DNA from 2 places in the Microbacterium pratiae genome. Region 1 is predicted to be linked to the other one. Evidence: predicted binding sites of a transcription regulator. Region 1 holds the regulator's gene; the other holds the start of a gene.
What was found. The regulator HrcA, encoded in region 1, represses chaperone genes, less so after heat shock. The targets are predictions, from matches to a motif close to TTNGCACTCGNNNNNNNCGAGTGCNAA.
Positions count from the first base shown of each region.

Region 1 (4,417 bases):
CGGCGGCGACGGAGTTGGCGAGCCCGATGAGCTCGCTCAGCAGAGCAGGATCACCGGCAGCGAGCTCCACCACGGTGCGGTAGCGCTCGGTCTTGGGGATCACCAGCAGGTGCACAGGCGCCTGCGGAGCGATGTCGCGGATCGCGAACGCGTTCTCGGTCTCCGCGATGATCTCGGAGGGGATCTCGCCGCGGAGAATGCGCGTGAAGACAGAGGGATCGCTCATGCGTCCAGTCTATCGACGGGGTCCGGCGGCGGGTCGGCCCGGTGTCACCAGCGGCCCAGGGCGACGTTGACGACCCCGAGCGCGGCGGGACCGGCCGTCGAGGTCCGCAGCACCGTCTCGCCGAGACGGACGGTGATCGCACCGGCGGCGACGAGGGCGTCGAGCTCGTCGGCTGCGATCCCGCCCTCCGGGCCGACCACGAGCGACACATCACCGTCGCCGAGATCGACGGCGCTGAGCCGTCGCGTCGCGGTCGGCTCGAGCACCAGCACCCGCTCGGAGGAGCATCGCGCAGCGATCTCGGCAGTGGACACCGGCGCGTGCACGGCGGGAAGCCACGCGCGATGCGCCTGTTTCGCCGCCTCGCGCGCGATGGTCGTCCACCGCTGAACCCCGCGCTGGACCTTGGGCCCGCTCCACCGCGAGACGCTTCGAGCGGCCTGCCAGGGGAGGATGGCGTCGACGCCGAGCTCGGTGCAGGCCTGCACAGCCAGCTCGTCACGATCCCCCTTCGCCAAGGCCTGGATCAGCGTGATGCGGCGCCCGGGCGCGGGATGATCGATCCGCGAGAGCACGTCGATGCTGACCAGCTTGGGGTCGACGGCCGTGACGGTGCCTTCCAGCCACGCGCCCGCACCGTCGCCGACGGTCACCGCTTCTCCGGCGCGCACGCGGCGCACCCCCGCCGCATGGTGAGCTTCGGCGCCGGTGAGCGTGACCGAGTCTCCCGGTTGCGCGAGGACCGGCGGATCGACGAGGAAGTGCAGGGCCACGCCGTCAGCTGCTCCGGAACCGGTCGCGGAGTTTGGCGAACAGGCCCTGGTGGAACTCCGCCAGCTGCGGAGCCGGCGACTTCGTGCGCTTCTTCAGCTCTTCGATCAGTGCCCGTTCCTTGGCGTCGAGCCGTGTCGGGGTCACGACGTGCACGCCGACGCGCAGGTCACCGCGGTTCGAGCCGCGGAGCGGCGTGATGCCACGGCCCTTGATCGTGAGGACGTCGCCGGACTGCACGCCCGGGCGCAGCTCGAGGTCGACGGGTCCATCGAGCGACTCGATCGTCGTGCTGGTGCCGAGGACGGCGTCCGGCATCGACACCTCGAGCGTCGCGAGGATGTCGTCGCCTTCGCGGCTGAACACGTCGTGAGGGTTGACCGTGACCTCCAGATACAGGTCGCCGTTGGGGCCACCCGCGGGACCGACCTCGCCGGATCCGGGTAGCTGGAGGCGGAGGCCGGTCTCGACACCGGCGGGGATGTCGAGAGACACGGTTCGCCGAGCCCGGACGCGTCCCTGTCCCTGACACGTCGTGCACGGGTACGGGATCGTCGTGCCGTAGCCCTGGCAGACGTTGCAGGGCTGCGAGGTGACGACGTTGCCGAGCAGGCTCCGCACGGTGCGCTGCACATTGCCGGCACCGTGGCAGACGTCACAGGTGACCGGCTGCGTTCCCGGCTGACAACACGAACCCTGACACGTGTCGCAGAGCACGGCGGTGTCGACCTCGATGTCACGATGCACACCGAAGACCACGTCGCCGAGCTCGAGGGTGACCCGTACGAGGGCGTCCTGCCCGCGTTCCCGCCGCGAGCGCGGGCGCCCTGCCCGGCCTCCGCCCCCTGCTCCGCCTCCGAAGAAGGTCTCGAAGATGTCGCTGAAGCCTCCGAAGCCCGCAGCGCCACCGAAACCGCCGGCGGAGTCGCCGCCCATGTCGTAGCGCTGACGCTGTTCGGGATCGCTGAGGACGTCGTAGGCGTGCGTGACGAGCTTGAACCGCTCGGACGCGTCCTCCCCCGGGTTCACGTCGGGGTGCAGCTCTCGTGCCAGGCGTCGGTACGCCTTCTTGATCTCGTCGGGCGACGCGTCGCGCGCGACGCCCAGGACCTCGTAGTGGTCAGCCACGGATCGCCTTTCCGCCCGTGCGGGCGTGGATGGGGTGGGTCAGCGGGATTTCTCGTCTTCGTCGAGAAGTCGGCTGAGATAGTGCGCGACGGCGCGGACCGTCGCGAGGTTCGTCGGGTAGTCCATGCGGGTCGGACCCATGAGGCCGACCCGTGCACGCGAGCCCGGGACGTCGTAGTCGCTCGTGACGACCGAGGCCTCGGAGAGCCCGTACGCCTCGTTCTCGCGACCGATGCGCGCGGCGACGCCGCGGTCGTCGGCGACCATCTCGCCCATGAGCCGCAACAGCGTCACCTGCTCTTCGATGGCCTCGAGCAGCGGGTAGATGCTGCCGCGGAAGTCGGCCTCTCGCCGCGCGAGCGTAGCGGTGCCGGCCATGACGAGGCGGTCTTGACGGAACGTCTCCAACTCCTCGACCAGGATGCGCGCGATCTCGTGCACCGCGTCGCCGATCGGATCGCCGGTCGATTCGCTCTCCGCGAGCGCCGACACGGCGGTGACGGCATCTCGTACGGCGACGCCGGTGACGGCTGCGCGGAGAGTCGCCTTGGCCACGGCGAACTGTCCTTCGTCGAGGAGCGAGCGCACCACGCCCACCCGCTGCGAGACGCGGCCGGTGTCTGTCACGACGATGACGACGAGACGTCCGCCGCCGAGGTCGACGAGCTCGAGGTGGGACACCTGCGCCCGCGCGAACGACGGGTACTGCACCATCGCGACCTGGCCGGTCAGCTGGGTCAGCGCACGCACCGTCCGAACGAGCAGATCATCGAGATCGGTGGGGCCGTCGAGGAAGGTCGTGATAGCCGAGCGCTGGGCGGCGCTCAGGGGGCGCAGACCCGCCAGGTGATCGACGAAGACGCGGTAACCCTTGTCGGTCGGAACGCGCCCCGAGGACGTATGGGGGGCGGCGATGAGCTCCTCGTCCTCGAGAAGAGCCATATCGTTGCGGATCGTCGCGGCCGAGACGCCGAAGGCATGGCGTTCGACGATCGACTTGCTTCCCACGGGCTCGCGGGTGTCGACATAGTCCTGCACGATCGCCCGCAGCACCTGCAGTCCGCGTTCTGAGACCATGTCCGTCACCTCCTGTTTGGCACTCGATGTCTGCGAGTGCCAATTCTATCGTGTGGACGGCCCCGGTCGTCTCCGCCCGATCACTCGGTGAGGGCACGCACCACAGCGTCGGCCATGAGGCGTCCGCGGCGCGTGAGGACGATACGACCGCGCACGGCCGCAGCGCCCTCCACGAGGCCGTCGGCGATGAGTGAGGCGACCGCGCGCCGGCCGCCGGCATCCAGCTCGTCGATCCCGAGCCCCTCGACGATCCGCGAACGCAGAAGGACGGATTCCAGGCGCCGCGCCTCGGCATCCGGGCGCTCGCGGCCGGCCGCGGGCGAGTCTCCTGCCGCCAGCCGCTGAGCGTACGCGGCAGGGTGCTTCACATTCCACCAGCGGAGACCGGCGACGTGACTGTGGGCACCCGGCCCGTATCCCCACCAGTCTGTTCCCCGCCAGTAGGCCAGATTGTGACGCGAGCGCTGGTCTGCCGATCGCGCCCAGTTCGAGACCTCGTACCAGGAGAAGCCGGCGGCGGCGAGACGCTCATCGGCCAGCTCGTACATGTCGGCCTGGAGGTCGTCGTCGGGAGCGGGCACCTCACCGCGGCGGATCTGGCGCTCGAGGCGCGTTCCCTCCTCGATGATCAGCGCGTAGGCCGAGACGTGATCGGGCTCGAGCGAGACCGCGGTCTCGACGGAGCGCCGCCAATCGTCGAGGCTCTCCCCCGGTGCGCCGTAGATCAGGTCGACGGACACATCGAGTCCGGCCCCGCGCGCGGCGGCGACGGCTGTGGCGACGTTGGCGGGATCGTGCGTTCGGTCGAGGGCCGCCAGGACATGCGGCACGGCGGACTGCATGCCGATCGACAGCCGCGTCACACCGGCAGCCGCCAGCTCGTCCGCGACTCGGGGGTTCATCGTGTCGGGGTTGGCCTCGACAGTGACCTCCGCGCCGGGAGCGATGCCGAACGTGTCGCGAACTCCGCCCAGCATGCGTGCGAGATCCCCGGGCGGGAGCAGGGTCGGCGTGCCGCCGCCGAAGAACACCGTGCGAGCGGCGCGGCGAGGGCCGCGGGCATCGATCAGGGCGGCCGAGAGCGCGATCTCGCGCAGCACCTCGTCGGCGTACGCATCCTGCCGCGCTCCGCGCAGCTCGGTCGCCGTGTAGGTGTTGAAGTCGCAGTAGCCGCATCGCACCCGACAGAACGGGACGTGCAGATATACCCCGAAC
Region 1 covers NZ_CP154843.1:2,331,441-2,335,857, reverse strand. Annotated here, with positions in the region: gene AA0Y20_RS11100 (HIT domain-containing protein) at 1-226, opposite strand, end outside; gene AA0Y20_RS11095 (16S rRNA (uracil(1498)-N(3))-methyltransferase) at 271-999, opposite strand; gene dnaJ (molecular chaperone DnaJ) at 1,004-2,125, opposite strand; gene hrcA (heat-inducible transcriptional repressor HrcA) at 2,165-3,202, opposite strand; gene hemW (radical SAM family heme chaperone HemW) at 3,283-4,417, opposite strand, start outside.

Region 2 (4,417 bases), 1.1 Mb from region 1:
GTGCACTTCGTGCCGTCACCGGAACCGCCCGAGACGGCCTGCAGGTTCGCCGCCACGTCCGGGCCCGCCGTCGAGCCGGCCTGCAGCGCCGCGAGCGCCAGCAGCACGACCGCGTCGTACGACTCGGGTGCGTAGGTGTAGTCGGCGAGCTCGGCGTTGCCGGCACCGGTCCAGAAGGACTGGAGGTTGTCGCGGAACGTCGAGATCGACGCGGGGTCGACCGCCGGGTAGGTGCCCTTCGCCCCGGCCAGGGTGCCCGCGTCGAAGTCCTCGCTGAAGTTGGCGAGGTTGCCGTCGACGAAGTACAGCTGCTCGGGAGCCACGTCGGCGCCGATCAGCTCGGGGATGATCGTCTTGACCTCTTCGAACGTGATCAGCGCGATCGCGTCGGGGCCGGCAGCGAGCACGTCCTCGACCTGCGCCGAGAAGTTCGTGTCACCGGTGTTGTAGAGCGAGGTCGCGACGACCTCGCCGCCGGCGGCCTCGAACGCGGCCTTCGTGAAGCACGCGAGGCCGGTGCCGTAGGCGTCGTTGAGGACGATCATGCCGAGCGTCTCGTTGCCGTCGGCACCGATCAGGTTGCCGAGCACCTCGCCCTGCAGCACGTCGGAGGGGGCGGTGCGCCAGTAGAGGCCGTTGTCCTTATAGCCGGTGAAGGCCGCCGAGGTGTTGGCGGGCGAGAACTGGATGGCGTTGGCCGCGATGACCTGGTCGATGAACTGCAGCGACGTGCCCGAGGATGCCGCACCGATGATCGCCGTGGCGCCTTCGCCCAGCAGTCGGGGGATCTCGGTCTCGTACGCCTTGTTGTCGGTGTCACCCGAGTCGCCCTGCTTGAGGTCGATCGTGATGCCCTTGCCCGCGGCGTTGATCTCGGAGGCGGCGAACTCGGTCGCCGAGATCTCGGGCGGTCCGAGGAAGGCGAGGTTGCCGGTCACGGGCAGAGCCGTGCCGATCGTGTAGGTGAGGTCGGTTCCGGGACCGGTGGAGGTCGAGGTGTACTCGGGCGTGTACGACGCGGGCTCGGCCGCTTCGCAGTCGATGGGGAAATCGGCCGAGGAGTTCCCGCCGGCGTCGCCCGACGCAGCGGGTTCGCTGCCTCCGGCACAACCTGCGAGGACGAGGGCACTCGCGCCGATCACGGCGATACCGCCGAGGACCTTCGCGGTGCGGGAACGGGTGAGAACGCCCATTGTGCTCCTTGATGAGTGGGAACGCGGCACCGAAGCCCCGCGAGGTTGGGTTAAACCTAGTGGCGCTCTCGCTTCGGCGATGTTGCGATGTGTTAACGGTCTGTTACGCGACCCAATCGTTATCTCCGCCTCCCCGCGCACCCCGGAATTCGGGGCGTGGCCGCGCCGCCGGGACCCAGGTACAGAGACCCAGGTACAGAGACTCAGGTACAGAGACTCAGACGACGGGCGCGACGTCGGATGCCGCGTCGACGCGCTTGGGCCGGCGAGCGGCACGCAGCGAGTCGACGCTGAGCACGACGAGGGCGAGCCAGACGAGCCCGAAGCCGATCCAGCGCTCGAGCGGCATCGGCTCGCCGAGGATCCAGGCGCCCGTGATGAACTGCAGGATCGGTGCGGCGAACTGCAGCAGACCGATGACGGTCAGGCTGCTGCGACGGGCTCCGGCCGCGAAGAAGAGGAGCGGTACGGCGGTGACGACGCCCGCGAGCGTGATGAGCAGGGTGTGACCGGGGCTGACCGAGCCGAACACCAGCCCGCCCGTCACGGCGACGACGATGGCCTGCACGATGGCGACGGGAGCCAGCCACAGCGACTCGAGCGTGAGACCGCTGACGGCGTCCACCGACGGTCCAATCTGCTTCTTGACCAGTCCGTAGGTTCCGAAGCTCGCCGCGAGGGTGAGGGCGATCCACGGGAACGCCCCGTAGCCGACGACGATGACGCCGACCGCGACGGCGGCGATGCCGATCGCGACCCACTGGGCGACTCGCAGACGCTCCTTCAGGACGAGGACGCCGAGGAGCACCGTGACGATCGGGTTGATGAAGTACCCGAGGCTGCCCTCGATCACGTGCCCCGTGAGGGTGCTGATGAGGAAGACCTGCCAGTTCACGTAGATGAGCAGGCCGGCGACGATCGTCCAGATGACCAGACGCGGCGTACGCAGGATCGCGATCAGCTTGCCCCAGGCCCGCAGCACCGTGAGCAGGATCGCGCAGAAGACGAGTGAGAAAAGGATGCGCCAGGAGACGACCTCGAACGGGCCCATCGGCGCGAGAGTGAGGAAGTACAGGGGCATGAAGCCCCACAGCACGTAGGCCGAGAATGCATAGATCCCCCCGAGAGTGCGTTCACGGGCGGGGTCGAGGGGTGTCACGAGCCAAGCATAGGACGGTCATGACATGCCGCACCCGCCGCCGACTGCCACGGGTCGCCGTCGACCTGCCAACAGTCCCCGATGCGTGCAGCGGGTATGACGAAGGCCCGGATGCCGTGCACCCGGGCCTTCGTCGAAGAGCTCTGCGTCAGCGGACGACGACGGCGAGGACGTCGCGCGCCGAGAGCACGAGGAACTCGTCAGCGCCGAACTTGACCTCGGTTCCGCCGTACTTGCTGTAGATCACGCGGTCGCCGACGGCGACGTCGAGCGGAACACGGTTGCCGTTGTCATCGATGCGGCCGGGGCCGACCGCCACGACCTCGCCCTCCTGGGGCTTCTCCTTGGCGGTGTCGGGGATGACCAGACCACTCGCGGTGGTCTGCTCGGCCTCGACCTGCTTGATGACGATGCGGTCCTCGAGCGGCTTGATGGAAACCGACACGGTCTACCTCTTTCTTCGACAAGACTTGTTGGCAATCTCACCCTGAGAGTGCCAACTCCGAGTCTAGGGGGACGTTGGCACTCACGCAACGCGAGTGCCAACGTCTTCCGGCTTCCGCCGGGACCGCCCCGTAGGCTGTCGTGGTGGATCACGCCGAGCTCTCCGCGTTGCTGACCCCCGAGGGACTCCGTCTGGTCGACTCCCTCCGCATCTCGTCGACGACGGATGCCGCGACCGCGGTGTCACGGCTGCGGCGCGAGGGGCTCTCCCCCGACCTCGTCTCGGCTGCCGTCGGCCAGGCTCGCTTGCGCGAGCGCGCACGCGCGAAATTCGGTCCGTTCGCCGATCGGATGCTCTTCACCCGGGCGGGCCTCGAGCAGGCCACGCGTCTCGCGGTCGCCGCACGCCACGCGGGCCGGTTCCGCGATGCCGGCATCACCCGCGTGGCCGACCTCGGCTGCGGGATCGGCGGCGACGCACTCGGGTTCGCCGGCATCGGTCTCGAGGTCCTCGCGGTCGACGCCGACGAGATCACCGCCGCCCTGGCCGCATACAACCTCGCCCCGTTCGGCTCCTCCGCCCAGGTGCGCCATGGACGCGCCGAGGACACCGACCTCGCGGGCGTCGACGCCGCCTGGCTCGATCCCGCCCGACGCACCTCGGGGCACAGCGAGACGCGTCGCGTCGCGGCATCCGATTACACGCCGGCGCTCGACTGGGCCTTCGACCTCGCGCGGCGCATGCCCACCGGCATCAAGCTGGGGCCCGCCTTCGACCGCGAGGACCTCCCCGCGGAGGGAGAGGCACAGTGGATCAGCGCGGACGGCTCGACGATCGAGCTGGTCGTCTGGTCGGGTGTCCTCGCACGCGCGGGAGTGCGCCGTTCAGCGCTCGTCCTCCGCGGCGACCGTGCCGCCGAGCTCACGGCGCCCGAGGACACCGCCGACGCCGAGCCGCGCGAGCTCGGCGCCTACCTGCACGAGCCCGACGGCGCCGTCATCCGCGCTCGTCTCATCGGCGATGTGGCCCGCTCACTCGACGCGGGCATGCTCGTCGGTGGGACGGCCTACATGACCTCCGACGCCGGACGCACCAGCCCGTTCGCGACGACGTTCCGTGTTCGTGAGGTGCTGCCGCTGAAGCCGCGTGACATCGACGCCGCAGTCAAGCGCGCGGGGATCGGCATCCTGGAGATCAAGAAGCGCGGCGTCGACATCGACCCCGCGCAGTTCCGCAAGAAGCTCAGGCTGTCGGGGAACGCGTCGGCGACGCTCGTCCTGACGCGCATCGGCGACCGCCGCGTCGCCGTCCTCGCGGACCGCGTCGAGGACGGGCCTGACGGCGCGGGTCAGCCGCCCAGCAGCCCCGCCTGAGTCGCCGCCCACGCGAGCCATCCCGCGCTGTACAGGATCGACAGCGCCGCGAGCCCCAGGGCCCACACCGCGACGGTTCGACTCTCCCACGGGCGGCGGAGGGCGCGCACCGCCATCACGACCGCGGCGACGCCGAGGGGGAACGCCCACCCGACGAAGAGCGACAGCGCGAGGGCCACGATCGCCAGGGCGAGCGCCCACACGCCCGACCGCGGGAGGATCTCGGGCGCCGGCGCCCATTCGAGCC
Region 2 covers NZ_CP154843.1:22,078-26,494, forward strand. Annotated here, with positions in the region: gene AA0Y20_RS00085 (ABC transporter substrate-binding protein) at 1-1,193, opposite strand, end outside; gene rarD (EamA family transporter RarD) at 1,411-2,352, opposite strand; gene groES (co-chaperone GroES) at 2,501-2,797, opposite strand; gene AA0Y20_RS00100 (THUMP-like domain-containing protein) at 2,941-4,170, shown strand; gene AA0Y20_RS00105 (hypothetical protein) at 4,146-4,417, opposite strand, start outside.
Region 2: groES (co-chaperone GroES) is a predicted target of HrcA. The motif match lies at 2,872-2,898, and genes of this name have one in related genera.